Regions from separate parts of the Cutibacterium sp. LaCa_255 genome, predicted to be linked through region 2. Evidence: predicted binding sites of a transcription regulator. Region 2 holds the regulator's gene; each other region holds the start of a gene.
What was found. Region 2 encodes HrcA, which represses chaperone genes, less so after heat shock. Its sites were predicted from a motif close to TTGGCACTCGNNNNNNNCGAGTGCCAA; they were not measured.
Positions count from the first base shown of each region.

Region 1: the regulator HrcA is predicted to act here: its motif matches at 7,989-8,015, upstream of groES (co-chaperone GroES).
Region 3: the regulator HrcA is predicted to act here: its motif matches at 1,497-1,523, upstream of groL (chaperonin GroEL).

Region 1 covers NZ_CP190956.1:2,062,971-2,072,989, reverse strand. Annotated here, with positions in the region: gene ACP8ML_RS09405 (hypothetical protein) at 1-58, opposite strand, end outside; gene ACP8ML_RS09400 (NUDIX hydrolase) at 518-1,009, shown strand; gene ACP8ML_RS09395 (ABC transporter substrate-binding protein) at 1,134-2,303, shown strand; gene ACP8ML_RS09390 (FecCD family ABC transporter permease) at 2,326-3,405, shown strand; gene ACP8ML_RS09385 (ABC transporter ATP-binding protein) at 3,402-4,154, shown strand; gene ACP8ML_RS09380 (hypothetical protein) at 4,181-4,606, opposite strand; gene ACP8ML_RS09375 (THUMP-like domain-containing protein) at 4,858-6,021, shown strand; gene ACP8ML_RS09370 (LppM family (lipo)protein) at 6,069-6,896, shown strand; gene ACP8ML_RS09365 (LppM family (lipo)protein) at 6,999-7,961, shown strand; gene groES (co-chaperone GroES) at 8,168-8,464, shown strand; gene groL (chaperonin GroEL) at 8,476-10,019, shown strand, end outside.
Region 2 covers NZ_CP190956.1:1,029,219-1,039,237, forward strand. Annotated here, with positions in the region: gene acs (acetate--CoA ligase) at 1-851, shown strand, start outside; gene ACP8ML_RS04585 (carbohydrate ABC transporter permease) at 946-1,800, opposite strand; gene ACP8ML_RS04590 (carbohydrate ABC transporter permease) at 1,793-2,797, opposite strand; gene ACP8ML_RS04595 (ABC transporter substrate-binding protein) at 2,794-4,086, opposite strand; gene hemW (radical SAM family heme chaperone HemW) at 4,238-5,416, shown strand; gene ACP8ML_RS04605 (DUF3097 domain-containing protein) at 5,501-6,379, shown strand; gene ACP8ML_RS04610 (inositol monophosphatase family protein) at 6,376-7,137, shown strand; gene ACP8ML_RS04615 (MBL fold metallo-hydrolase) at 7,164-7,847, opposite strand; gene hrcA (heat-inducible transcriptional repressor HrcA) at 7,991-9,010, shown strand; gene dnaJ (molecular chaperone DnaJ) at 9,014-10,019, shown strand, end outside.
Region 3 covers NZ_CP190956.1:537,874-547,892, reverse strand. Annotated here, with positions in the region: gene groL (chaperonin GroEL) at 1-1,328, opposite strand, end outside; gene ACP8ML_RS02415 (DUF3263 domain-containing protein) at 1,664-1,948, shown strand; gene manA (mannose-6-phosphate isomerase, class I) at 1,997-3,178, shown strand; gene ACP8ML_RS02405 (S-ribosylhomocysteine lyase) at 3,205-3,687, shown strand; tRNA gene ACP8ML_RS02400 (tRNA-Thr) at 4,546-4,621, opposite strand; gene ACP8ML_RS02395 (helical backbone metal receptor) at 4,701-5,465, opposite strand; gene ACP8ML_RS02390 (adenosylcobinamide-GDP ribazoletransferase) at 5,462-6,301, opposite strand; gene cobT (nicotinate-nucleotide--dimethylbenzimidazole phosphoribosyltransferase) at 6,298-7,968, opposite strand; gene ACP8ML_RS02380 (cobalt-precorrin-6A reductase) at 8,194-8,946, shown strand; gene cobA (uroporphyrinogen-III C-methyltransferase) at 8,940-9,716, opposite strand; gene cobBC (bifunctional hydrogenobyrinic acid a,c-diamide synthase/histidinol phosphate aminotransferase CobBC) at 9,716-10,019, opposite strand, start outside.

The sequences.
Region 1 (10,019 bases), 1.0 Mb from region 2:
TGGCGGTCTGTACGGTGCGAACCCGATGGTCGTTGGCGGTCGTGACGGTGATCTGCATGATCGCAATCCCTTCTCTCGTTGAAAATGCCGCCAATGACAACGTAGCAGCCGAAAGCTTCAGCTCCCAGAGCCTCATTCATTTCACATGGCCCGTGGCACCTTCTGATGAGGTAGCAGGACTTGGCAAACAGGGAACTAGAGAAATCACCTACTAATTAAGCGGCGAGGTCATTGCGGTGGTTCTGGGATGTGCGCTCCTGAGCAGGGCGGCGAGGGACCCCTGTCGACCCGTTGTGCGGCCTGAACATGGACAAGGGCTCCAGACCTATCGCCCGCCATCGCCCGGCAGTCAGACACACAGCACCATTTAACGCGTGACCCACGACTTGCCGGACCGGTTACAAGGACGCGCAGCCATGTAGACATCAAGCACCAAAGACCCCAGATAAGCTTCTGTGACTTGTCGAGGCTGCTTTTCGCTTACTATCCATTTCCGTCCCTTTGAGAGGATGTCTACATGATGACCCCGATCCTCACCACCCTTGGCTTCGTCATGCACCCTGACGGAGAGCGCGTCCTCATGGTGCATCGCATCGCACGTCCTGGCGACGAGCAGCTCGGCAAGTACAACGGGCTGGGAGGCAAGGTGGAACCGGGGGAGGATGTCGTCGCTGGCATGAAGCGCGAATTGCGCGAGGAGGCTGCGATCGAGGTTGACGCCATGCGCCTACGTGGCACCGTCTCGTGGCCGGGGTTCGGGCGGCACGGAGAGGACCATTTCGGATTTATCTTCCTCGTCGACTCGTGGCATCCCATTGCCGACGCCATCCCTGACGCCAATGAAGAGGGGCCACTGACCTGGGAGCGCGTCGATTCGCTCGACGAGTTACCGATGTGGGAGGGGGACCGCTACTTTCTGCCGCTGGTTTTTGATCCTGATGTTCCGCAGTTCCACGGCTGTCTGCCCTATCACGATGGTCGACCGACCGGGTGGTCATACTCGGTGTAAACCTTTGACGCTGGGGGCTTCGTGGATGCGCGGCGTCATGCTTGCACCAAGGCTTAGGTAAAGCTAACCTTAAGCCCACTTTGTATTGACGCTGTACGCCCCCACAGGAAGGCCCGCCACCATCATGAATGTCACAAGAACTCTCGGCGCCATTGCCACGATTGCTCTTACGTTAGGTCTTGGTGCCTGCGCCGGTGGTGCCCAGGAGAAGGCGTCGAGTGGCCATACTCCCGCTCTGAGTGTCACCGATGTTGCAGGGCGCACGGTTTCCTTTGACGCCCAACCTAAGCGCATTCTTTTGGCTGAGGGGCGCGCGCTGATGGCCACCAGTGTCCTGAACAAGGAGAATCCGGCTAAGGATGTGGTAGCCATCGGCGCTGATTTACACAAGGCGGCGCCCAGCTTCGAATCTGCATTGCGTCAGGCCCGCCCACAGGTGAGCAAACTTCCGATGATTGGCAGTATCGAGAAGGGGGACGTCACTGTGGAGAATATGCTGTCGTTCAAGCCCGATGCGGTGGTCATGACTCTGGACCAGAAAGAGGCTGCGGAGAAGGCTGGATTTCTTCAGAAAATGGACCAAGCCAAGCTTCCCCATGTTTTCATCGACTTCCGCAGGAAGCCTCTAGAAAACACCACGAAATCGATGGCGACACTCGGTAAAATCTTTGGTGGAAAGGCTATTTCCCGAGCTAAGGAATTCAATAAATTCTATCAATCAAAGGTTGATGACGTGTCACAAAGAGTCTCCCGGGAAAGTGACAAACCTCGCACATTTCTGTGGCGTGCTGCCGGGCTTAAGGACTGTTGCTCCACCTATGCGAATCTCAATCTGGGCGACGTCATCACCGCTGCCGGAGGCCACAACCTTGGGGTGGACCTCCTTCGGACATCTGCAGGTGACGTCACCCCAGAGAAGATTGTGGCAACCCAACCCGAACACATCATCGCCACCGGTGGTTCGTGGGCTAAGGATCCGAAGAAACCGGAGTCTGTTCCTCACGTCGAACTTGGATATAACGTCACTGATGACGATGCACAGAGGACCTTGGCTGGCCTGCTCAAGACCCCGGGATTTTCCTTACTCAAGGCCCCGAAGGATGGAAAGTTGCATGCCGTCTATCATCAGTTCTACGACTCTCCCTTTAATGTTTTCGCACTTGAGCAGTTCGCGGCATGGCAACATCCGAAACAATTCAAGGGTGTCGACCTAACGAAGGATTTCGCTAAATTCCATGAGGACTACTTGCCTTTTGGCTACCGTGGCGTGTTTTTCGTCACGCTGAAGAAGTGAATCCGACGTGAGTAACACTGACATGTCCCTTGCCCCGGAGGATCCTGCCACCGGAATGGTGGCTGTGGTGAGGGGATACTACCGGCGTGCCCGTTGGAAGCGCTGGGCCATTGTCCTGCTTTCGGTCATTGCGGTGGCTGCTTTCCTAGTCACCATCGTGGTTGGCCCCGTGGACATCACTCTTCCCCAGCTGCTGAGAGCACTGGTCAATCCCTCCACGGTGGATGCTCAGACCAGAATGGTGCTGTGGCAATTGCGCATTCCGTCGTCGGTGATGGCGGTACTCATTGGGGTGTGCCTTTCGCTCGCAGGCGCGCACATGCAGACCATCCTGGACAACCCGCTGGCAGAACCTTTCACGTTAGGGATCTCTGCAGCAGCGGCTTTTGGGGCGGCCGCCTCTATCGTCTTGGGGTGGACGATCATTCCCAATTCCCAATTCAACGTGGCGGTCTGCGCAGCAGTGGCATCCCTTGTTGCGGTTGCCATTGTTGCCGCTGTCTCACGCCGCCGTGAAGATGGCCGGGAGTCCATGATCCTGCTTGGTATCGCCCTGGTATTCGGATTCCATGCGCTCCTGGCGCTCTTGCAGTACCGAGCCACCCCGGAGGCCCTCCAACAGATCGTCTTCTGGACGATGGGCTCCCTTCAACGGGCTACGTGGACTTCGAATGCCATCATCGCCGCCGTCCTGGCTATCGCTATTCCCATCACGATCAGGCATTCGGGGCAGCTGACCGCGTTGAGACTCGGAGATGAACGTGCTGCCGCCATGGGGGTGAATGTGCCCCGGCTGAGGTCGCGAATCCTTATTCTGGCGTCACTGCTGGCAGCAGTTACCGTCGCCTTTGCTGGGGTCATCGGATTCGTCGGTCTGGTCGGTCCCCATGTCGCCCGCATCCTGGTTGGCGAGGAGCAGCGATACTTCGCGCCTGCCTCCGCAGCTACTGGGGCCTTCCTACTAGCCACCGCCCATGCCCTGTCGATCACCATCATCCCTGGGGTGGCGATACCTATTGGGATCATCACCGCGCTAGTGGGGGTGCCAGTATTCGTTTCCCTCATCCTCACTCGGCATCGTATCTTCGGAGGGGCATCGTGAACATCCGCCTGTCTAACCTGCACTTGTCTTACGGGCAGCGTCACGTACTCGACGGGGTGAGCCTCGGTCCGCTGGAGCGGGGGACGGTCACTGGGCTGCTCGGACCCAACGGAGCGGGAAAATCCACGCTCATCAAGGCGATCGCCGGGCTGAAGACCCCTACCTCGGGAGAGGTGATCATCAGCGATGACGATGGCCATGTCAGCGGAGCCCAACTGCGCGACGTCGTGGGTTACCTACCCCAGGACGTGCTTGCCACCGCATCCCTGACCGTCCTTGAGTCGGTCCTGACCTCGGCTCGCAGCAGGAGCAAAGCGACGGTGGAACGTGCTGCTCATGTCTTGGAGCGCGTCGGTATTGCCCATATCGCCCACCGCTTCATTTCCCAGCTGTCTGGCGGACAACGGCAATTGGTGGCGTTGGCGCAGATGGTAGTTCGAGATCCTCAGGTCTTGCTGCTCGACGAGCCCACCTCTGCATTAGATCTGCACAATCAGATCGAGGTGTTGCGCCTAGTGCGCAGAGCCGTTGACAGCGGGCACAGGATGGCAATCGTCGCCCTCCACGACCTGAATCTGGCTGCCTGTTACTGTGACCGCCTGGTGTTGTTACACGAGGGCGGGGTGCATGCCGAAGGATCACCCTCGGAAGTCCTCACCCCGGACGTGTTGGAGCGCGTCTATGGGTTCCGTGCCCGGGTGCTCAGCGACGACGGCATCCCCGTCGTTCGTCCAGTGGTAACCGCGTAATCCGTCAATTGCGGGCGTTATCTTGGTCAGCTGGCTAGCCTGACGATCCACAGAATGAGGCAAACCACCGGAGCCACCCAGCGAGAACTCCACGCTCCGTAGTGAGTTTCCGTAAACATACTGTCTGCTCGAGGGTTGCTCCCTGGCAGGCTGCATGGGGCAATGGCTGTGAGCGCGAGGCTTACCGGCAACAGGATCGAGAACGGTACCGGTGTCGTCACGATTGGGGTATCCGCGAGGACCCCCATCGTGATAATCCCGCCGAGAGCCAGCATGATGGTGACCCCAGCGACGACGTCCTGCCCAGAACCGTCCGGTTCAACGAAAGATTCCACAAAGGTCAACAAGCCGGGAATCACGATGATCGCAATAAAGAGCAGCGCCCAGCTGACATTGGTGTGGGCATCCATGTTGAGGGGTTCCGTGCGCGACGCATAGTAGGTCGTCGCCATGGCTCCGAGCTGGAAGGCTGAACCGATGAAGTGATGGACGTACCACCCTGCAGAACGGCGCGAAAGATCGTCCTCAGGGGTCACGTTCCTGGACCCCCAGGATTGCAGGCGCTGGGTGAATCTCGATCGGTTCTCGTAAGTGGTGATGGCCACGACGGTATTAGTTACTCCTCGTGCGGGAAACAGTGCAAAGCGATGTCTCGACCGAAGACTGTACCCAAACGGTTCGAAAGTACCTCTATGGTGGCACCGTGGATCTCACCGTGGCACGCCGTCTGGCCAGCGATGAAGGGATCGACGCCCTCGACCTCGCCGACGCCGAGTCTGATCCAGATTCGCTGTCCGCCGCGACCAGATTGCGTCGTCACATGGATGCCGATCTCGCCGCCGCAGCCCTCGACCAAATCAGCCTGAGACGTCGAGCCGTCAGCAAGGTTGGTCCGGTCGGTGCAGACATGTTGTGGACCCGTGACGGACTCGAGCAGGCCACCCGTGGCGACGTCTCCCTGTGGCGTGCAAAATGCCTGGTCTCGGCAGGTTTCACGGACGTCGTGGACCTGGGTTGCGCATGTGGTGCAGACTCCCGGGCTTGCCTCGATGCCGGGTTGAGGGTGACGGCCGTCGAGATCGACCCGGCGACCGCTGAACTGGCCCGTCACAATCTGCCCGGAGTCAACGTGCTGTGCGCCGATGCCGCAGAGGTCGTTGATGACCTGCTCAAGGATGCGTCAGACTCCACGGTCGTCATGCTCGACCCTGCTCGACGCACTGGTCGAGGGCGGACCTGGCGCCTGGAGGACGTGCAGCCGCCATGGTCCTTCGTTGAGAAAGTGATCACGTCGACGCCGACCGTCGTCAAGCTTGGACCAGGCGTCGATCGCTCCCAACTGCCGGACCTGCCCGTCACCTACGTGGGTCATCGTGGGGATCTGGTTGAGGCGACGTTGTGGTCCGGGTTTGGCGACCGCTGGTCAGGGGATCGTGCCATTCTCGTCAGCCCCGAGACGACCCGTGAGCTGCCCGGTGCACTACCTGATCCGGACGTTGGTGATCTGGGCCCCTTCGTGGCTGAACCTCACCCGGCAGCCATTCGGGCAGGCAGTCTCTCGGCGATTGACGACTCGCTGCACACGGTGTCTGACGGCATCGCCTACCTCACTGCAGATGCCCCGGTGAATTCTCCGTGGCTGACGTGGTTTGCCGTCAAGGAGGTGCTCCCTCTCGACGTCAAGACGCTGCGTTCCTGGGTGCGTGATCACCGCGTCGGAACCCTCGAGATCAAGAAGCGTGGTGTTGACGTCGATCCCGTCGCGTGGCGACGAAAGCTCAAGCCCTCTGGGCCACGTTCCATCACTCTCATCTGCACTCCGACAAGGAAAAACGCCAAGGTTTTGGTGTGTGATCGAATGCGCTGATCCTCCAGCCGTATCCAGAATCGACCTATCTGTGATGTCATGTGCTCATGGTGGCCACTCGGCACTCGGCAAGATACCTCACTGCACTGCTGTTGACTCCGCTCCTCCTGCTGTCGGGGTGCGGAAAGTTCAACGCTGGTTTCGTCATCGAGGACGAAAACCATGTTGATGCAACCTTGACCGTCGGAGTTCTCAAGTCGGTCCTCGACGAGTTCACGGGAAGTGAGGCCGAGGAGGTCACGAAAGAGCTTCGCGATTGCTCGGAACTCAAGAAATCATATGAGTTGGATGAGAACGCTGCCGACAAGATGACGGTCAAACCCTTTGACGACGACAAGTATTTGGGCTGCACGGTGACCGGCACGATGACGGTCGCTGAGCTGACGGGCCAAGCATCCTCATCCTCGAGTAGTGCGAAACCGTCGACCACACCTTCGAAGGGTTTTGCGGGCGACGGCCCTATCTTCATCGCCTTTGATGACGACAAGGTCCGGTTCCGTCTTGATGGTTCTGATCTGCAGGACGCCATCTCTGGGTTTGGCTCCTCGGAATTGGGTGGCTCAGCCAAGGGTTTTGATTTCAAGGTCTCTGTGACCTTCCCTGGCAAAGTCCTCAGTCATTCGGGGGCGAGCAAGGTCGACGGCAAGACCGTGACCTGGACTGACATCGAGGACCTCGAATCGTATTCGGGCCTGGAGGCCTCAGGCGAGCGCGGAGGTGGCTTCCCCGGCTGGACATGGGTGGTTCTCGCGGTGGTCGTCGTCGCCATTGGTGGTGCCATTGCAGCTGTGGTCGTGGACAAGAGGAAGGCTGCCCAGGGAGGCCGTCGGCCACCCCATGCTCCTGGCGTTGAGCCTGGCCCAAACGCACACTGACCGCGAGCTCGTACGAGGCCTGGAACCATATGGCTTCCAGGGCTCCGTTTCATTGGTTTGCACATGTGGGCCTACCGTCAGGCCCCATGCCTGTGATTCCATGTGGGCATGCTGAGTGTTTCGCGCCATATGAGACGCTGTCTGGTCTTGCTTCTTGCACCCCTGTTGCTGCTCGCCGGGTGCGTCAAATTCGACACGGCAATGGAGATCAAGGACGAGGATCACATTCACGTCAAGGCCACGGTTGGTATCTCCAAGTCGATGGCCGACATGTCGGGGGAGGATCTCACCTCCCAGTTCTCCAACTGCAGTGACGTCAAGGGCATGGGCGGCGGGGCCTCGAGCGCGAAGGGTGAAAAGTTCGAGGATGATCAGTACATCGGTTGCACCTATTCGGGCGACATCACGGCAGCCGAGTACAACAAGAAGGATGACGGCAGCAAGATCACCTTCGACAAAGACAAGGTGACCTTCAAGATGAATGCGGGTTATTTCAATGACGCAGGTGGTTCCACCGAGTCCCTCGATGCGAGCATGCTCAGCGACTTCAAGGTCTCCATCATCTTCCCCGGCAAGGTGTTGAGCCACTCGGGATCGAGCAAGGTCGACGGGAACACCGTCACCTGGACCGATCCCAAGGACGTGTTCTCGAGCGAGGGGCTCAGCGCCACTGGTGAGCGCAACGATGGTGTGCCGGCGTGGGTCTGGATCGTCGTCGCGGTGGCGGCCTTGGCGATCATCGGGATCGTCGTGGCTGTCGTGCTCAAGAAGAAGGGTCCGAAGGCGAGCGAGCCGGAGAACGGTGATGCCCCGTGGGCGATGCAGTATCCGGGGCAGCCGCAGGGGCAACAGCCTCAGCAGTGGAACAGCCAGACCCCGCAGTGGGGCAGTCAACCCGACCGGGGCAATCCTCAGGCACAACAGTCGCCCTACCAGAACCCGAGCCAGAGTCAGCTAGGTCAGCCATGGGGACATGTCCCGGGGAATGTGACCGGGGCTCCTCAGCCTGATCAGCAGCCGCTCTCAAACCCTGATGACTTCTGGAAGAACCACGGATCCAACTGATTGGTGCCGATATTTGGAAGGCCGTTTCTGGCACTCCCGTTGCCTGAGTGCCAACCACGGGTGTACTTTCGTGGTTGGCACTCTCGTGGTGAGTGTGCCAACGGACCTGAAGCACCCGCGACGCCGATGGTTCGTCGCGCTCGGGGCTCGCAACCCCTGGCGAGAGACAATGACACAATCCGTCTTCAGTAGAAAGGGGTCTTGACGTGGCAACCACGATCAAGCCGCTCGAGGACCGCGTCCTCGTCCAGCCTCTCGAGGCCGAGCAGACCACCGCTTCCGGACTCGTCATCCCGGACACCGCCAAGGAGAAGCCCCAGGAGGGCAAGGTCATCTCCGCTGGCCCCGGTCGCGTCGACGACAAGGGCACCCGCGTTCCCATGGATGTCAAGGAGGGTGACGTCGTCATCTTCTCCAAGTACGGCGGCACCGACGTCAAGTACGATGGCCAGGAGTACCTGCTCCTCAACGCTCGCGACATCCTCGCCGTCGTCGAGAAGTGAGGCGCTGATACATGGCAGCCAAGCAGCTTCAGTTCGACGAGGAGGCCCGTCGCTCCCTCGAGCGCGGCGTCGACACCCTCGCTAACACCGTCAAGGTGACCCTCGGCCCCAAGGGGCGCTACGTCGTTCTCGACAAGAAGTGGGGAGCCCCGACCATCACCAACGACGGCGTGACCGTCGCCAAGGAGGTCGATCTCACCGATCCTTACGAGAACCTCGGCGCCCAGCTCGCCAAGGAGGTCGCCACCAAGACCAACGACGTGGCCGGTGATGGAACCACCACCGCCACCGTGCTCGCCCAGGCCCTCGTTCACGAGGGACTGCGCGCCGTGGCCTCCGGGGGCAACCCGGTCGGTCTCAAGCACGGTATCGAGAAGGCCGTCGACGCCGTCGTGGAGGAGCTTCGCTCTATCTCGCGCGCCATCGACACCACCTCGGACATGGCCAGTGTCGCCACTATCTCCAGCCGTGACGAGAAGATCGGTGAGCTCATCGCCGAGGCTTTCGACAAGGTTGGCAAGGACGGCGTCATCACCGTCGACGAGTCCCAGACCTTCGGCACCGAGCTCGACTTCACCGAGGGCATGCAGTTCGACAAGGGCTACCTGTCGCCCTACATGGTCACCGACCAGGACCGCATGGAGGCCGTGATCGAGGATCCTTACATCCTCGTCCACTCCGGCAAGATCTCGTCGATGAACGACCTGCTCCCGCTGTTGGAGAAGGTCATCGCCGCCCACGGTAACCTGTTCATCGTGGCCGAGGACGTCGACGGGGAGGCCCTGAGCACCCTCGTCGTCAACAAGATCCGCGGCACCTTCAACTCGGTGGCCGTCAAGGCTCCGGCCTTCGGTGACCGCCGCAAGGCCATGCTGCAGGACATCGCCACCCTCACCGGTGGTCAGGTCGTCGCTCCCGAGGTCGGGCTCAAGCTCGACCAGGTGGGCCTCGAGGTTCTGGGTCGCGCCAAGAAGGTTGTCGTCACCAAGGACAACACCACCATCGTCGACGGCGCCGGCTCCAAGGCCGACGTCGAGGGACGCGTCGCCCAGCTGCGTGCTGAGTACGACAACTCCGACTCCGAATGGGACCGCGAGAAGCTCCAGGAGCGTATTGCCAAGCTCGCCGGCGGTGTGTGTGTCATTCGCGTGGGTGCGGCCACCGAGGTCGAGCTCAACGAGAAGAAGCACCGCATCGAGGATGCTGTCTCCGCGACTCGTGCAGCGATCGAGGAGGGCATCGTCGCCGGTGGTGGCTCCGCCCTCATCCATGCCGCGCACGTGCTTGACGGGAACCTTCACCTCGAGGGTGACGAGAAGGCCGGTGTCCAGATCGTCGCCAAGGCCGTTCGCGAGCCGCTGCGCTGGATTGCCGAGAACGGTGGCGAGCCTGGCTATGTCATCGTCTCCAAGGTTGCCGAGATGGAGCCCGGACACGGCTACAACGGCAAGACTGGTCAGTACGTGGACCTCATCGCCGACGGTGTCATCGACCCTGTCAAGGTGACCCGCTCCGCGCTGGCCAACGCCGCCTCCATCGCCGCTTTGCTGCTCAC
Region 2 (10,019 bases):
ACGGCATCAACAGCTTGTTCACCGCTCCGACGGCCATCCGCACCTTGATGCGCTTCGGTGACGCCTGGGTGCGCAAGCACGACCTGTCCAGCCTGCGCATCCTCATCAGTGCCGGTGAGCCCCTCAACCCGGAGGCCTGGCAGTGGTTCCACGACGTCGTCGGCGATGGCACGTGCGCCATCATCGACACCTGGTTCCAGACCGAGACCGGTGCCATGCAGCTGACCAGCCTCCCGACGATGCCGAAGAAGCCGGGATCTGCGGGCAAACCCATCCCCGGCCAGGAGGTCGCCGTTGTCGACGAGGAGGGCAAGGAGGTCCCGCCGGGCACCGATGGCTTCCTGGTCCTCAAGAACCCATGGCCGTCGATGCTGCGCACCCTGTATAAGGAGCCGGAGCGTTACCTCGACACCTACTGGAAGAAGTATCCGGGGGTCTACCTCACCGGCGACTCGGCCAAGATCGACGAGGACGGTTACGTCTGGATCATTGGCCGTACCGACGATGTCATCAAGGTGTCCGGTCATCGCATCGGCACCGCTGAGGTCGAAGCTGCCGTCGGCTCCCACCCGGCCGTCGCCGAGGCTGCCGCGATCGGTTTGCCGCACGAGGTCAAAGGCAATGCGATCCACATGGTCGTCGTGCTCAACACTGGATATGAGCCGTCCAAGGATCTCATCGCCGACATCCGCGGCCACGTCGCCGAGACCCTCTCGCCGATCGCAAAGCCCGACGCCATCGAGTTCGTCGAGAAGTTGCCGAAGACTCGCTCGGGCAAGATCATGCGTCGCGTCCTCAAAGCTCGTGCCTTGGGAGAGGACGAGGGGGACCTGTCGACCCTGGAGGACTGAGCCACTCCATTGACGTGCGAGGGCCGGGACACCAGATGATGTCCCGGCCCTCGTGATGGTTCTCGACGGCGTAGCTACGCCGGAGCACGGTTCCTTAGTCCATGCCAGAGGTCTCCAGGCCCTGCACCAGGTAGCGCTGCAGGACGAGGAAGACAATGACCACCGGCACGATTGCCACCAGAGCGCCGGCGAAGAGCTCGGAGTAGTTGACTCCCTGGCTCGTCATGAACCGACTCAAGGTGAGCTGGACGGTCGTGGTGTTGTCGCGAGCCACCAGCAGCGGCCACAGGAAGGAGTTCCAGGCCCCGATGAAGGTGATCGTCGACACGGCCGCGATGATTCCCTTGGAATTGGGGACGACAATGCGCCACATCGTCGTCCACGGATTGGCTCCGTCGAGGTTCGAAGCCTCCTCCAGCTCCTTGGGGAACTCCAGCAGGGATTGCCGAAACATGTAGGTCGCGAAGGCCGAGAACATCATCGGGATGATGAGGCCACGGTAAGAGTCGATCCACCCGAATCGGGTCGTCATGATGAAACTCGGCACGAAGGTGACAGCGGTCGGCACCATGAGGGTGAGTACCGTCAGACGCAACACCACCGTCGCAGCCTTGCTGCGGAATCTCGCCAGCCCGTAGCCAGCCATGAAACTGACGATGACCGTCAGCACCGTCTGGCCGACGGCCTGGATGGCTGAGTGGACCATCGCCCCAGGCAGGTTGAGGTCACTGTCGGAGAAGAGATCCCGCAGCACCGAGAAGTCGAGGTTGTCAGGCAACCACTTCCAGTCCGCGGCGACGAAGGCCTCCGAGCTGCTGAAGGCATTGCGGAAGATGACGTAGAAGGGCAGCAGGAAGAGCAGGGCCAGGATGAACAGCACGACGATCTTGAGACCGTGCAAGAAGCTCCCCGAGCGGCCCGCGACCATGTGGGAACGTTCCTCAGCCATCGAACACCTCCTTGCGGTGGGTCTTGGCGGCCTGCTTGATGGCCTTCTTCTCGCGACGCTCCTGGCCACTCATGAGCCAATTCTGGGCCAGTCCGAACAGCACGATGATGGCGGTGAGGGTGACGGTCCCGGCGCCACCCATACCGAGATCCTGGTCGGCTCCACCGACGCTGATGAGGTACAGATGCACCAGCGGGGGGCGAGCGTAGGGCGGGTAGGTGCCCGAGGAGGACAACAAGTTGTAGAACTCGTCGAAGGCCTGGAAAGCACCGATGAGCAGCAGCATGAGGACGGCCGCACTCACTCCCCGCAGCTGCGGCATGGTGACGTGACGCAGGGTCGCCCAGCGACCGGCACCGTCAATCGCGGCAGCTTCATAGGTGTCGGTGGGGATGCGGTTGAGACCCGCGATGAGCAGGATCATGTAGTAGCCGACCTGCAGCCACAACCGCAGTGAGATCAGCGCGATCCAATACCAGTAGCCCACTCCGGACAGCCAGTCGATGTTGCTACCGCCGACCTTGCGCAGCAGGGAGTTCGCCAGGCCGAACCGTGCTCCGTTGAAGAAGCTGAGTCGCCAGACCATTGCCGCGACGACGTAGGAACATGCTGTCGGGATGAAGAAGGAGGAGCGGAAGAAGGCCCGGAACTTGCCGACGTTGTTGAGGGCCAGCGCAAGGGCCAGGGAACAGACGTAGGTGAGCGGAACGATGAAGACCGCGAAGATGATGAAGACCAACATCGAGTTGCGGAACAGGGTGTCCGACAACAGGTTCTGGTAGTTCGCGAAACCGACGAACTTCGTGGGGGACAGGGTTGCCCGGGCGTCGAAGAATGACAGGTAGGCGCTCCAGATGATCGGGATGTAGACGAAGACCAGCAGCCCGATCAGGAACGGCGCAACGAACAGGGCAAACCAGAGGTTACGCCCCTGGTGCCCCCGAACCCGCTGCCAGAAACTGCGGGTGGGGGGCACCGAGACTGCCGACGAACTCACTTGTTGACGCGCTTGAGCTCGGCCTTGGCCGTCGACTGCACTCCGGCAAAGGCCGACTTCGGGTCTGCACCCTTCTTGACGACGTTCGTGAGCGCGGCGCTGTAGGCGTCGGAGATCTTGGAGGTCCAGAAGAGGCTCGCGGCCTTGCCATGCTTGTCGACCATCTCGGCAGCGGCCTTGCCTGCGCCGTTGTTGATCTGGGAGCACTTGTCGGTGAGGTCAGGCTGAGACGGGATGTGGGTGCCGTAGGAGTTGGCGAAGTCGACCTGCTTGTCGGTCTGATCGACCCACAGCCACTTGGCGTACTTCTTGGCGGCCTCGACGTCGTTGCTCGCTCCCTTGGCGGCGACACAGGAACCGTAGGCGCCGAAGGGCACGGCCTGCTTGCCGGACTTACCGATGGCAGGGAACGGGATGACGCCGAAGTCGTCCTTCCACTTCTTGGAGATGTCGCCCAACGACCACAGGCCGCCCCACTGCATGGCGGTCTCGCCATTGGTGAAGGGGGAGGCGTCGAACCAATCCTTGGAGGCGGCAGTCAGCAGGGCGCCGGACTTGTAGAAGTCGCGGTAAGCGGCGACGGCGTCGAAGAAGGCCTGCTCCATGAAGGCGACGTCAGTATGGTCGTCGTTGAGCTGGTCGAATCCGGAGGCCCAGATGAGAAGGTTGCCGAGCACACCGACGCCACCGTCGTTGCCAGCGAAGAAGCCGCCCATCTCCTTGGTCTTGACGGCCTTGGCAGTCTCGACGAGCTGCTCGAAGGTGGTCGGGGCCGACAGCTTGGCCTTCTCCAGGGCTGACTTGCGGTAGTAGAGCAGCTGCATGTCGACGACCTGCGGGATCGCGTAGATCTTGCCGTCGAGGGTCATGCGATCCAGCACCGGCTTCGAGAACTTGGACTTGGCGTCACCGATGGTGTCGGTGAGATCAACGACCTGACCCTTCTGAATCATGTCGAGGGTGGCGCCGTACTCGGACTCGAAGACATCAGGGATGCCCGATCCGGACAGCAGGGTGGTGCTCAGCAGCTTCATGTAGTCGGTACCGGGGTTCCACTTCACGGTAACCGTGGCGTCCTTGTAATCCTTGGCGTAGCGATTGACGGCCTGCTGGACCCCTTTCTCGCCGTATTCGTGGTACCACTGGACGATTTTTCCGGAGCCACCCGAAGCGGCGCTGGATTTCGAGCCGGTGGAGACGCTACCGGTGTTCGATCCGCATCCGGTTAGGACCGCGGCAGTGGCCAAACCGGCTGATGCGCTGAGGAAGTGACGGCGAGAGAAGATCATGGCGGCAGCTTAAACCTCAAACTGTTGAAATTTCACCCGTTGATCGTGGTGTTCGCCATTCGAATAGCTGTGAACTCGTGCGGCTGAGCCGTCTCCGGCCCAGATGGCATCATGCAAGGGCCGCATTCGCACCTTGGACCTCAGGAGGACCATGACTCACGCAAACGGCGACCTGCCACAGCTCCAGGCAGCTGACGGCCCATGGAGCATCTATCTGCACGTGCCGTTCTGTGCGTCCCGGTGCGGATACTGCGACTTCAACACCTATGTGCTCGCAGCCATGGGGGAGGACGCCATCCCTGGTTACCTGGAGGCGGCTCATCGCGAGTTGGACCTCGCTGGGCAGATGTGGAGACGGCGTCCGGCGGTGTCCACCATCTTCTTCGGGGGAGGCACTCCGACGATGCTCACCCCAGCCCAACTGGGAGAGCTCGTCGACCACATCCGTACTGTGTGGGGGATCGACGACGACGCCGAGATCACCACGGAGGCCAACCCGGAAACCCTGGACGAGGATGTGCTCTCTGGGTTGCTCGCAGCCGGGATCAACCGGTTGTCCATGGGAATGCAGTCCTCCGATGAGTTCGTCCTGACGATTCTGGATCGTCGTCATCGGCCCGGGCGTGCCGTGGAGATGGCAAGGCTGGCCCGCCAGGTGGGATTCGACGACGTCAGCCTCGACCTCATCTTCGGCGCCCCCGGGGAGGACCTCGGTTCCTGGCGGTGCAGTCTCGAGGCCGCGCTGTCGGCCGAGCCCGATCACGTCTCCGCCTACTCCCTCATCGTCGAAGAGGGCACCAGGCTGGCAGCGCGCATCCGGCGTGGCGAATTACCGATGACTGACGAGGACGACCTCGCCGACAAGTACCTCATCGCCGAGAAGGCCCTCACCGAGGCAGGGTACGTCAACTACGAGGTGTCGAACTGGGCCCGGTCCCGCGACGGTCATGACCATCGGTGTCGTCACAACATGGCGTACTGGCTGGGACGTGACTGGTGGGGGATTGGTCCTGGAGCCCACTCCCACGTGAACGGGACGAGGTGGTGGAATGTCAAGCATCCCGCCACGTACCGGGGCAGGCTGGCCGAGGGTCGTCTGCCCGTCGAGGACCATGAGGTCCTCGACGCGGAGCAGCGTCACGAGGAGACGGTGCTGCTGCAGCTGCGTCTGGCTGACGGGTTGCCGTTGTCCCAGCTGACAGAGGTGGAACGTCACCGGGCTGACCACGTCGTGGAGCAGGGACTTGGGGCGATCCGAGGCGGTCACCTGGTACTCAACCTGTCCGGGCGAATGGTGGCAGACAGGATCATCACGGATCTGTTGGTGTGAGGCCATTGCGCGGGTGGTCATGCCGAGTGGGTCATTTCATCTGGTGATGCACGGCTTGTCGTCATAGCCATGCGTGGCAATACAGTGGCTACCGTGATCGACCGGTATTCCCACGACGTCCTCGCAAGCGGCTGGCGCACCTCTCACATGAAGAAAAGCGTCGACATGCCATTGGAACTCGACATGGTTGTCGAGGATCCATCGAGCGGATACGTCGGGGCCGTCGTCGCGTGGCAGAACGGCTTGGTCGTGCTCGAGGATCGCAAGGGCAAGCGCAAGTCCTTCCCCATCGGTCCGGGTTTCTGGGTGGACGGCAAGCCCGTCAATCTGTGCATTCCCCCTCGTCAGGGCAGTGCCAGCATCAAACACACGGCGTCGGGGTCCGTTGCCGGAGCGGCTGGGCCAGCTCGCGTTGCCCTTCCCAGCCGCATCTACGTCGAGGGTCGTCACGACGCCGAACTCGTCGAGAAGATCTGGGGAGACGACCTGCGCCACGTCGGGGTCGTCGTGGAATACATGGGCGGTATGGACGACCTGGTCGGAATCGTCGCCGAGTTCAAGCCGGGCCCTGGGCATCGACTGGGAGTGCTCGTCGACCATCTCGTTGCCGGAACCAAGGAATCCCGCGTGGCTGACGAGGTGAGACGCGGCGGATATGGCGAGTACGTCATGATCACCGGACACCGGTTCATCGACATCTGGCAGGCCATCAAGCCCGAGCGGATCGGACGGAAGGGGTGGCCGGAGGTTCCGATGGACGAGGACTTCAAGCTCGGCACCCTGAAACGTCTCGGCCTGCCACACTCCACCCAGGCCGACGTGGGCAAGGCCTGGCAGGCCATGTTGAAGAGGGTGCGTGACTGGCACGACCTGGATCCACGGTTCAACACCGAGATGGAGAAACTCATCGACTTCGTCACCTGTGACCACGTCGACGAGCTGGACGATGAGGAGACGGCATGAGTATCGATGCCGAGACGGTCTGCGACCTCATCCGGGACGTCAGTGCCAGGATCATCGATCCGCGGTTCCGGTCCTTGCATGATCATCAGATCCACCAGAAGAAGCCCGGAGACTTCGTCACCGACGCCGATCGTCAGGCCGAGAAGGAGCTTGGCGCGGCGCTGACCAAGCACGCCGGTGGAGTCGTCGTCGGGGAGGAGTCCGCCTTTGCCGACCCGACCATCCTCGACGCCGTTCCGGGCGCCGACCTGGCGTGGGTCATCGATCCCATCGATGGCACGAAGAACTTCGTCCACGGATCGGTGGACCACGGGGTCATGCTCGCTCAACTCATTCGTGGCGAAACGGTGAGGGCCTGGATCTGGCAGCCCCAGTACGGCCACATGTGGTGTGCCGAGCGCGGTGCCGGGGTCACCTGCGACGGTCAGGCGGTGACCCGCGACGGGTCCCGCATCCCGGTTCGCGCCGCGACGACCCACGAGGCTTACAAGATCGCCTCACCACAGGTGGAGTGGCGGATGTCGAAGTGGTGCTGCGCGGTGGACTACCCACTGATCTGCCTGGGGGAGAACGACGTCACCGCCTATCAGCACTCCCACCCGTGGGATCACCTGCCTGGCGCCCTCATGGTGCGCGAGCTCGGCGGGGTCGTTCGGACTGTCGACGGGGCCGAGTACGGGCCTCGCGAGATGTCGGGAACACTCGTCGTCGCAGCCGACGAGGATGCCTACCGGGTAGTTGCTGAACTGCTGCGCTGAGCTAGCCGTGCGGGGCCGGGCCCGCATCAGGCCGGCTGGGGAGGAACGTGCCTGGTCACCGGGGTGAGCGGGATCTCGACGGGGACTCTCTCGGCGAGCGCGGCGCGCTGCTTCATGACGGCGGTCGCATCGATCGGGTGCCCGTGGCCAGGTACGTAGACGCCTACACCATCGGTGCCGGTGATGACCGAGTCAATGGCGCGCGGCCAGCCTCGGACATCGGTCGTCTCGTCGGACTGTGGCTCTCCTGCGGTCTCCACCAGGTCCCCGACGAAGGTCACCTTCTCGTCGCGGACGATGACGACGAGGTCTCCGTCGGTGTGGGCCGGACCAGGGTGGATGACCTCGGCGCCGATGCCGCCCAGGTCGACATAGGCCATCAGCGCGATGGGATGGTCGACCCAGAGATCAGGGCAGTGAGCCAGAGCGGCCTCATGCATCCAGGTCTCAGCCCCGTCAATCCCAGGGAGTCCGCCGCTGTGGTCATAATGATGGTGGGTGACGACGACCCGATCAACCGGACGACCTAGCATGCATGCCGCCGACATCGCCAGGGCGTGTCCCTGTTCAGGAGCCGAGCCGGTGTCGATGAGGAGGACATGATCGTCACCGGCGACCAGTCCGCAGGTGACGGCTTCCGGTTTGATGACGGTCGTCCATACCCGGGCAGTGAGAGCGGACCACCGGGGAGTCTCGGGATTCGTCGACATGATCACCAGTGTGGCACGTCCCGAGGCGTGCGCTGCCAGCGAGAGAGGCAGAAGGACGTCAGGTGAACGCGATAAGGTGGCACTCGGCACCTGAGAGTGCCAAAGTGGGACTTGTACCCGATGGGATCGCGTGAGGAGGGATTGTGCTCGACGACCGCAAGCTCGACGTGCTCAAGGCCATCGTCACCGATTACGTCTCCAGTAAGGAGCCGGTGGGTTCCAAGGCGTTGGTGGAACGCCACGGGCTTCGGGTGTCCCCGGCAACCGTTCGCAATGACATGGCCGTCCTGGAGGAGGAGGGGTACGTCACCCACCCCCACACCAGCGCCGGTCGTATCCCGACGGACAAGGGGTATCGCCTCTTCGTCGACCGGATCGCCACCCTCAAACCGCTGTCCGGGCCAGAGCGCCGGGCCATCCAGGCCTTCATGACCGGAGCCGTCGACCTCGATGACATCGTGCGTCGCACGGTGCGACTGCTCGCCCAGATCACTCACCAGGTCGCCATCATGCAGTATCCGGTGGCGACGACGGCGACGATCCGTCACCTCGAGTTGGTGAGCCTGTCGACCGACCGCATCCTCATCGTCCTCATCATGTCCTCGGGGTCGGTGGAGCAGCGGATCGTGGAGCTTCCCGGTCACGACGAGCAGAATCTTGTCGCCCTTCGTACCCGGCTCAACCAGGCCCTCGTCGGTCTGACGGTGGCAGAGGCCGTCGACTCCCTCAATCGGCTTCTTGACGAACTCGGGCCGGCTGAGGGGCCGCGCGCGACCTCCGTCGTCGCGACGGTCCTGGAGATCCTCGCCGTCGACCCATCTGCCCGCGTGGTGGTCGCCGGGGTTCCTAATCTCACCGCATTCGGTGCACAGTGGGAGACGACGGTGCGTCCGGTCTTGGAGGCTCTCGAGGAGCAGGTCGTCCTGATGCGACTGCTCGGCGAGGCCACCGCTGGAGAAGCCGGTGAGGTCACGGTGCGTATTGGTGCCGAGAACACTGACGTGCCCTTCCAGTCCACCTCACTGGTGGCAAGCACATACGGATCCGACGATACCCTGTCGAGCCTCGGCGTGGTCGGACCCACCCGAATGGACTACCCCTCAACCATGGCAGCCGTGCGAGCCGTGGCCCGTTATGTGGGCCGGTTCCTGGCAGAAGGATGATCCTTGAGCAACGACTACTACGAGATTCTCGGTGTTTCCCACGATGCGAGCGCCGACGAGATCAAGAAGGCTTATCGCCGCAAGGCCATGAAACTCCACCCCGATGTGGCCGGACCGGGATCCGAGGACGAGTTCAAGAAGGTCCAGGAGGCCTATGAGGTGCTCCAGGATCCGCAGAAACGCGCCGTCTTCGACCGTGGTGGCGACCCGAATGCCCGCATGGGCGGATTCGGGGAGGGAGGATTCAGCAGCGCTGGATTCGACTTCACCAACCTCGTTGACGCCATGTTCGGTGGTGGAACCTCCTTCGGTGGTGGCGGACGTGGGCCACGCTCACGGACCCGGCGAGGTCAGGACGCCCTGGTGCGGATGCGCCTGAGCCTGGCCGAGGCGGTGTTCGGCGTCACCAAGCCGCTGGAGGTCGACACCGCAGTTGTGTGTCCCAAGTGTCAGGGCAAGGGGGCCGAGTCCGGCTCCGAGCCCGTCACCTGCAACACCTGTCAGGGACGTGGTGAGGTCATCACGGTGCAGCGTTCCTTCCTGGGCGACATTCGCACCAGCCAGCCCTGCCCGACCTGCCGTGGTTACGGCACGGTCATCCCGGATCCGTGTCAGGAGTGCTCCGGTGAGGGACGAGTGCGCACCACCCGCACCATCAACGTCAAGATTCCTGCCGGTGTTGCCGACGGCAACCGGATCCACCTGGATTCACAGGGAGAGGTGGGGCCCGGTGGTGGCCCAGCAGGTGACCTGTACATCGAGATGACGATCAGCCCGCACGAGGTCTTCACCCGCGAGGGTGACAACCTCGAGATGGTCGTCACGATCCCGATGACGGCGGCTGCGCTGGGAACCAAGGTTCCGGTGCACACCCTCGAGGCCGATCGCGAGGACTTCGAGGAGTCCCAGAAATCGGTCAGCGTCGAGGTGCCGGCAGGAACCCAGTCGGGAACCCGCATCGTCGTGCCTGAGCGGGGAGTGCCGAGGCTGCGTCGTGGCGGTCGGGGCG
Region 3 (10,019 bases), 490 kb from region 2:
GCGGTCCGGACGATCTGGGCGCCGGTGAGCTCATCACCCTCCAGCCCCTCGATCGTGGCGGCCTTGGAAGCCTGGATGAGGGCGACACCACCACCAGGGATGATGCCCTCCTCGACGGCAGCCTTGGCGTTACGCACGGCGTCCTCGATACGGTGCTTGCGCTCCTTGAGCTCAACCTCGGTGGCAGCACCCACCTTGATGACGGCGACACCGCCGGCGAGCTTGGCGAGACGCTCCTGCAACTTCTCGCGGTCGTAGTCGGAGTCGGAGTTCTCGATCTCCTTGCGGATCTGGGCAACGCGTCCAGCGATCTGCTCGGAGTCGCCGGCACCGTCAACGATGGTGGCCTCGTCCTTGGTGACGACAACCTGGCGGGCGTGGCCCAGCAGGTCGAGGGTGACGGCGTCGAGGGACAGGCCGACCTCCTCGGAGATGACCTGACCACCGGTGAGGATGGCGATGTCGTTGAGCATGGCCTTGCGACGGTCGCCGAAGCCCGGGGCCTTGACGGCAACAGACTTGAAGGTGCCGCGGATCTTGTTGACGATGAGGCCAGCCAAGGCCTCTCCCTCAACATCCTCGGCGATGACAAAGAGCGGCTTGCCGGACTGCATGACCTTCTCGAGGATCGGCAGGAGATCCTTCAGCGAGGAGATCTTGGAGTTGACGATGAGGATGTAGGGGTCCTCAAGGACAGCCTCCATGCGCTCGGTGTCGGTGACGAAGTAGGGCGAGATGTAGCCCTTGTCGAAGCGCATGCCCTCGGTGAGCTCGAGCTCCAGGCCGAAGGTGTTGGACTCCTCGACGGTGATGACGCCTTCCTTGCCGACCTTGTCCATGGCCTCGGCGATGATCTCACCGACAGTGGTGTCGGCAGCCGAGATGGAGGCGGTGGAGGCGATCTGGTCCTTGGTCTCGATGTCGATGGCCATCTCGGACAGACGAGCACTGATGGCCTCGACGGCGGTCTCGATGCCCTTCTTCAGGCCCATCGGGTTGGCGCCGGCGGTAACATTGCGCAGGCCCTCACGGACCATGGCCTGGGCGAGAACGGTGGCGGTGGTGGTGCCGTCGCCAGCGACGTCGTCGGTCTTCTTGGCGACCTCCTTGACGAGCTCAGCGCCGATCTTCTCGTACGGATCGTCGAGCTCAATCTCCTTGGCGATGGAGACACCGTCGTTGGTGATGGTGGGGGCGCCCCACGACTTCTCGAGAACGACGTTGCGACCCTTGGGGCCGAGGGTGACCTTGACCGCGTCGGCGAGGGTGTTCATACCCGCCTCGAGCCCGCGGCGGGCCTCGATGTTGAATTCGATGAGCTTTGCCATGTTTGGGGAATTCCTCCGCTCCGGTGGGCCTGGCAGCCCGTGGACGTCAGATGGTGTGGCGGGAGCGACCCCGCGTTGTATTTCCCCGTGATGCCCGCGACGGACGATCTGGTGATCTCATCACCGGGATGACCACCCTCGTCGGCACTCGCAACACCGATTCGGGCAGTAGCACTCTCGCTTGCCGAGTGCCAATGACATGTTTAGCACTCGCACCCAGTGAGTGCAAAGAGTTGATGAGCGGAAAGTGACTGATTGTGCTGCCGACGATGGCGTCAGGCAGATTGCGTCGCGTCACCGGGTGGTGATTGTGATGCGCGCCCTAGACTGGCCTTGTGTCAGATTCTCCCGCCCCTGAAACCGCGACGTCCAGCGATCTCAGTGCATCGGACCGCGCGATTCTGGATCTCGAGGAGTCCTGGCAGACCGGGAACCCGGGTGTTGACAAGGAGACCGTCATCCGCGAGAGGCTCAACATGTCGTCCCCCCGCTACCACTTACGACTCAACGAGCTGATCGACGATGAGTCGGCCGCGCGATATGCGCCCGCCCTCGTCGGGAGGCTGCAACGAGTCCGCAGTCAAAAGCGCAAGGCCCGCAGCGCGCAGCTGCTCGGATGACACACGCGGCGTTGTCAACGATGCGACGCCATTGACGAGAGGCACACTATGAAACGCCTGACCGGTACGGTCCGGACGTACTCCTGGGGCTCCTATGACGCGATCCCTGACATCTTGGGAAGGGAAGCCGACGGCCAGCCCTGGGCCGAGTACTGGCTCGGGGCCCACGAAACCTCACCATCGACCCTTGACGGTGCTCCCCTCACCGAATACCTCGACGCTCACCCCGAGGAGCTGGGTGAGCGCAGCCGTGATGCCTTCGGATCCAGGCTTCCTTTCCTGCTCAAGATCCTCTCGGCTCGCCGCCCACTGAGCCTCCAGGCCCACCCTGACGCCCGTATGGCGCGAAATGGATTCGTACGCGAGAACCAGGCTGGCGTTGACGTCACCGATTCCCAGCGCACCTTCGTCGATGACTGGCCCAAGCCAGAAATCCTCGTCGCCATGAGCGACTTCGAGGGACTGTGCGGGTTCCGGGATCCGCATGAGACCCGTCAACTCTTCGACGGGCTGGACATTCGTATTCCGGTGGATCCGGTGTTGGGATCGTTGACCGAGCGTTCCGGCCCGGCGGCACTGGCCGAGACCTTCCTCGACTGCCTCGCCGGGGATGACCTGCGTCGGCAGATCGTCACCGAGGTGGTGTCCGGGGCCGTCAACCATGTTGGCGAGGACACCCCGCTGGGTGAGTTCGCGCGCACCGCTGTCGAGCTCGACGAGTACTTCCCCGGAGACCCATCGATCCTGGCAGCACTGATGCTCAACCGCATTCATCTCAGGCCCGGAGAGGCATTAGCCGTTCCGCCCGGTCTCATGCATTCCTACTTGTCAGGAACGGGAATCGAGATCATGGCTGATTCCAACAACGTCGTGCGTGGTGGACTCACCGACAAACACATCGACGTCGATTCCCTGATAGAGATCGTGGACTTCCAGACGCAGGAACCATGGGTCATGACGGCCGAAGAGGTAGATCCAGGTATGCGGATCTTCCCGGGCACCGATGAACAGTTCCGACTATGGGAACTCGACCTCGACACCACCCGTCCAGCCATCCTGCCGGCCAACGACTTAGCCCGAATCCTGCTCATCACCGGTGGCTATGCGGTGTGCTCAAGCCCCCAGGGCACTGACGAGATCGTGCGTGGACAGGCCGTCTGGATTCCTGCTGGCGAACAGGTACAGGTGGACGGGAACTGCGACGGATTCCTCGCTGCTGCCGGGGTGTGACGCTGCCTCGTGTGGAATTCGAGAGCTTGCGAGAGGATGGACCCATGGCACACAAGATGAACGTCGAGAGTTTCAACCTGGACCACACCAAGGTAGCGGCACCGTTTGTCCGCGTGGCGGACGTCAAACACCTGCCCGCCGGCGACACCCTCACCAAGTACGACGTGAGGTTCTGCCAGCCCAACAAGGATCATCTGGAGATGCCTGCGATCCACTCGATCGAGCACTCCTTCGCCGAGTGCGTGCGTAACCATTCAGAGTCCGTCATCGACTTCGGACCGATGGGATGCCAGACCGGGTTCTACCTCATCATGGTCGGCGAGCCGGACGTACCAGCCACCTGCGAGCTGGTCGAAACAACGTTGCGTGACATTCTCACACTCGATGCCACTCCAGCCGCCAATGAGATTCAGTGCGGATGGGGAGCCAGCCACTCGCTCGAGGCGGCTCAAGACGCCGTCCGACGGATGCTGGACCACCGTGACGAATGGGAACAGGTGATGGCCTGAGCGCTCCTGCGATGTCGATTCATCGTCCAGAGTGCAAATCACAGGGAAACATGCCGTCATACGCCCGGACAAGGGGTGCTCCGATCGACATCGGAGCACCCCACAAGGTGAATGGTGTCGGCACTGGGAATGGAGAAATTCCCTTAGAGAATGGGGCTTCAACAACCCCTCCCCAATGATCAAGGATACGGACTCTTCACAATCGAAGGCGTAGTTGGGGGTCTGAATCCATCTGCGTGCGGGTATTGTAGTTGGCAGCATTACCAAAACCCAAGGGCCAAGCTATGGATCATGTTCGAAGCGACCATTGATAGCTTTGGTGAGCCCATCACTGACGTACATCTAAAAACAAGTTTCCGACGCCTGCACTCCTGCTTTCCGCAAAGGAGATAGTTATTTTTAGATCACTTGACATACCCTTTACTGTCTATCCAGATGGCAGCTCAATCGTTGACAACCACACTTGCTCGCCTGTGCAAGGAAGACTCTCGATGAACCCTCTTGTTTCATTGCTGTCGATCCAGACGATGTCACTATTTCCCACGAGTTATCAATCTCATACTTATTCCATGTAGTTCCCCATTCGGAACACCGATCTACATCAGTACCGTAGAAACCTCTTCGCAACGGAGAGGTACGGCACTCCGGGATATAGGTCCCCGAATCACTTTTCCCGAGGGATACCCGGGAGGAAGCGGTGCGGCAGCTGAACTACGCAAAAGTACTGGCACACTTACCACCTGCAGCAAGCAAGGCGGCTACGAGGCGTGAACCCAGATTTTCCCTCGTGCGGGCGTTTTGCGAACAGCTCTGGATCTCAGCGATGACAGTTTTCCTTGAGATCTAGCTAGGGGCCAGTGGAGCCTCTGACAGGATTCGAACCCGCGACCATCGCTTTACAAGAGCGGCGCTCTACCAACTGAGCTACAGAGGCATGCCGCCTCACGGCGACGTGGGACATTGTGGCACATGTTGCCAGCATGGTGTGACCAGCTAGCACACCGGCTGTGTCGTCAGGACAGCATCTCGCAGAGGTATCGACGGGCACCGACCATGGACGGGCCGTACCAGGCCAGCTTCTGGCCGTCGACGAGACGGACGTCGAGGTCAGGGAAAGCCGATACATCGTCAGGGCCGAAATGGTAGGGCTCGTCGGGCAAGATGACGCGGTCTGGACGGGCCGAGATGAGGTCGGCCAGTTCGGCGTGGGGATAACGGGACTCCCCCGGCACATCGATCAACTCCACGCCGACGTGCCTCAACACGTCGGCAATGTAGGTGTCCTGTCCGACGCAGATCCACGGATCCCGCCACACCGCGACGACGGCACTGCGCACCTCGTCAGTCCAGGGCTGGTTCCACTCCTCATCGGCATCGCACAGCCACTGCGGTCTCTCGACGCCGAACCCCTCCACGAGAAGCCTCGTCAGGCTGGAGATCGCCTCGGATACCGTGTCGATCCGTGTTACCCACACCGGCACACCGGCGTCCCGCAACAAGGTGACGTCGTGCTCGCGGTTCTCCTCCTGATTGGCGACGACCAGATCTGGTTCCAGGTCGGTGATGGCTGCCCGATCAGGATTCTTCGTCCCCCTGATTCGCGCCACCTCGTGGCCGACAGCCTCGTCCAGGTTGGCAGGCCGAATGCAGTAATCCGTGCATCCCACCAGAGTCTGCGGACACGTCGCCGCAATCGCCTCGGTGATTGACGGCACCAGGCTCACCACCCGCTGCACTCGTCCGCTCACCGGCACGTCGGCACCAAGATCGTCGATCATGACACCACCGCCACGGCCAGGGCGGACAGCACCCAGAAACTCATCTGCGTCACCTCATTGATGCTTCCAAAGGTGTCCCCCGTCATCCCGGACAGACGCCTCACCAGGTGATGAATCCAGGCCCACGCTATGAGCAGGGCCAATGCGGCGCAAATCAGGGCGATCAGGCACCACCGCCAGCCTCCGGCGACAAAGCCCGCCAAGGCCACGACAGCTCCCAGAACCGTCAGGTTGATCGAGGCTGATTCAGGGGTCGTCACCCCGGCGACAAGGGACCCGAATCCACCCGGACGAGCGCAGGGCACGCCGGTCATCGTGGCGAAGAGAATGGCAGCTCGACCGATGGCCGGCCCGAGCGCAACCACCATCGCCACACGCCACCATGCCCCCGAAACGGTCGTTCCGGCCAGGCTCACCACAGCAGCCGCGTCCACGATCAGTGCCAGGACGATGCTGATGACACCCATCGGACCGATGTCGGACTTCTTCATGATCTCAAGGGCCTTGTCCGGCGCTGCTCGCGACCCCAGACCGTCAGCAGTGTCGGCGACCCCGTCAAGATGGAAGCCTCCGGTTGCACCGGCCAGCCAGCACAGCGCGAGCACCCCGGCCAGCAACGATCCGGCTCCCAGTCCGAGGACCAGGGCGACGATTCCGCCGGCCACCGCCCCCAGACACAGCCCCAGCCAGGGGAATGCCGTGATGGCCCGACGAGCCAGCGGACGGTCGATGTCACTGAGGTACGGCCCGGGGAGGATCGTGAAGAGGGACAGGGCCTCCGCCACGCCACGCAGCGGACCGAGCTTTCCAAGATCCACATGCCGTTCGTCGCTCATGCCCACCTCTTCGGGACCCCGGCCACACACATCCACACCTCGTCACAGGCATCCCCGACAGCCGCATTGAGGCGCCCCAGCTCGTCGCGGAAAAGCCGTCCCGCCGGGGTGTCAGGCACAACCCCCATCCCCACCTCATTCGAGACGAAGGTGACGTCGCGCCGAGTACGACGGATGGCGTCGGTCAGTTCATCGACGCGATTTCTCAAGGACCTCTGCCACGACTCGTCCCCGGGATCAGCAACCCATGCTCCGACCTCGTCGAGGACCCGCGTGATCCACACCCCGAGACAGTCCACGAGTACCGGAGAGTCGTCGTCAGCCAGCAGCACGGACGCGATATCCGGGGTCTCGACGGTCTTCCAGGTCGCCGGGCGCCGGGCCTGGTGCAGCCGGATCCGCTCCTCCCACTCAGCATCGTCAGGATTTCGCTGGGAGGTAGCAACGTAGGTGACGCGAGAGCCATGGGGCAACCTCGACTCAGCGAAGGTCGACTTCCCGGATCGCGCACCCCCCAGAACCAGGACTCGACAAGGGGGAGCGCTCGTATCGAGGGCATCGGGAAGATCGGTCTCCCCAGTCACCTTGATGTCGGTGACGTCGGCGTCCTCGAAGGTGGCCATCTCGTTGAGGATGTGGGCGCTGGCCTGAACGATTGGCAGGGTGAGGATGGCCCCCGACCCCTCCCCCAGCCGCATCCCCAGATCCAGCAGGGCCGGAAGACCGAGTGCGCTGGTGGACGCAGTGATTCCCGGCTCGGCGCCGGCATGGCTGGTGATGATGAAGTCGCGTACCTCCGGGCAGATCGCGGTGGCCGTCAGAGCTGCCGAGCAGGCGATAACCCCGTCGATGAGCACCGGAACCCGCCGGGAGGCCGCGGCCAGGATGTACCCCGCCATGGCGGCGTGCTCGAAGCCTCCCACTTTCGCCAATGCCTCAACCGGGTGGTCGGCGTCGGGCCGGTTGACCTGGAGTGCGCGGGACACGACACCGATCTTGTGCTGGTGACGACGGTCGTCCGACCCAGCGCCCTTACCCGTCACCTCAGCAGGAGAGCACCCGGTGAAGACGCTGATGAGTGCCGAGGCCGGCGTCGTATTCGCGATGCCCATCTCGCCAGTGACGAGGATGTCTGCTCCCCCCTCGACAGCCTCCAGGCCGGTCTCGATACCGACTTCAAGGGCCTGGACGGCCTCGTCAGCACTCATGGCCGGGCCCTGGGAGATGTCATCGGTGCCTCGTCGCACGCAACGCTGGCGAATGGGCGCGTCGACCTCGTGGAGGGCACCGACGTCGGTGATCCACAGCTGCGCACCCATCTGCCGCGACAACACGCTGATCGCTGCCCCGCCGGCCGCCATGTTGGCCATCTGCTGGGTGGTGATCTCCTGAGGATCCGGGGAGACTCCCTGGGCCCACACCCCGTGGTCGCCTGCGAACAGCCCGACGACCGGGTGGCTCGGGACAGGGACCGGTACCTGTCCGTACATTCCCGCCAGCCGGATCGAGAGATCCTCCAACAGCCCGAGCGAACCCTCGGGCTTGGTGAGCACCTGCTGACGGGCTCGGGCAGCCTCCAGGGCCTTGGCGTCAGCTCCTCGAATGCCGCGCACTGTACGGGCAAGCAGGCTCTCAGCGGACACGGATTCAGACAGTCGGGCCATCATGCTCCATCGTCGGGGACGCCGCCGCATCCCCCGGGCCTGTGTCCTCGCAGTCCCGGACGCCACGCACGTGCGTCGCAATGTGGTCCCACCCCGGTCGGGGCAGGTGTGCGCGGTTCTGGTCTGACTTCGCCTCGATGGCGTCACAGTGGCGGGACCGTCCCGGATTCACACCGGTGTTCCACCGCGGTCGAGGATCATTGTCCCACAGCCTGCTTTGATGGAGTCATGGACGTCCTCATTCTTGGCGGCACGACAAAGGCCCGGCAGCTGGCCACTCGACTGGTCGATGACGGGATCGACCTGTGCACATCCCTGGCGGGACGCACGAAGTCCCCACGACCCGTCCCAGGACCGACGAGACTGGGCGGGTTCGGCGGTGTCGGCGGTCTCAAGGACTTCCTCACCGCCAACGAGGTCAAGGTCATGGTGGACGCCTCACACCCCTTCGCCGCGACCATGCACGGCCACGCCGCACAGGCGTGTCTCGATCTCAACCTGCCGCTGGCCCGGCTCGCACCGCCGAGCTGGCGCACCCAACCCGAAGCCGCGACCTGGCACTGGGTGGACGATCACGACGCCGCCGCACGAGCCCTTGCGGACCTGCCTGACGTCGTCCTGCTGACGGTGGGACGCCAACCCATCAGCCATTACCTGCGCCTTGGCCCGCGTCGGGTCATCGTGCGCTGCGTTGACGCCCCCGAGGAGGAGCTTCCCGAGGGCTGGACGGTGCTGCAGGAGCGTGGCCCTTTCACCATGGCCCGGGAGCGCGAGATCTTCTCCGGGGGTGTGGCGACCGTCGTCTCGAAGGACTCCGGGGGCACCGAGCTGGACCCCAAACTCCGTCTGGCAGCCGAGACCGGCGTCCAGATCGTCATGGTGTCACGCGGCCCGGCCCCTGGTTGGGGGGACGAGCTCAGCGAGGTCGACGAGGCGGTGCAGTGGATCAACGCCCACCTCGCGACGGTGAAATCTCAGTGATCAGACGGTTCGTGGACCTGGGTCTCGTCGAGGTCCAGGCCCGCGACGTCTCCGACAACGGTGATGGCCGGCGGCTTGATGCCCGCTTCGACCATGTCCTCGGCAGCCTTCTCCAGGGTCGTCGTCAGGGATCGCTGGGTGAACAGTGAGGCGTCCGCGACGACGGCGACGGGGGTGTCACCGGCAAGTCCACCTTCCATGAGGCGTGCAGCGATGTCACCGATGTGCGCCACGCCCATGAGGATGACGAGAGTGGTGCCAGTCTTGGCGATCTGTGCCCAGTCGAGTTCGGACCGGGTGTCGCCGGGGGCGACGTGCCCCGAGACGACGGTGAATCCCTGGACCAGGTGACGGTGGGTCAGTGGGACTCCCATGAGCTCGGGGCCGGCCACGCAGGAGGTGACTCCGGGAATGACGCGCACCGGGACGCCGGCTGCGGCGCAGGCCTGCCACTCCTCGCCACCACGTCCGAAGACGAAGGAGTCGCCACCCTTGAGGCGCACCACCTTGCGCCCGGCCCTGGCATGCTCGATGAGCAGCTCGTTGGTTCGCTCCTGCGGGACGTAGGGCCCGCGCGGCACCTTGCCGACCGGGATCTTCTCGGCGTCCGGATTCTCGTCCATGACGACGACCGGAGCGAGACGGTCGTGGAGGATGACGTCGGCCTGACGCACTGCCTCCAGCCCTGCAACGGTCAGCAGCCCGGGATCACCGGGGCCACCTCCGACGAGGGTGACAGTGCCGGGAACGAGTTCTGGGGAGTAGGACATCAGTTTTCCTTGGGTTGGTGTGCTGTCAGATCGGAGATGGCTCGGGCGAGCTCAGCATGTGTCTTCGTGTCACGGACGGCGAGTCTGATCCAGCTGGGACCGAGACCGGGGAAGGTCTCCCCGCGCCTCACGGCAAACCCGCGATCAGCCAGGGGAAGACGCACCGATTCGCCGCTGATTGACGAGGTGTCGACGAGCACGAAGGGAGCCTCGGAATCGACGATGGTCAGACCGAGTTCTCGAAGGCGTCCGACGAGGTCGGCGCGGGCCGCGGGAATCTCGTCGCGCAGCTGGTTGCGGAAC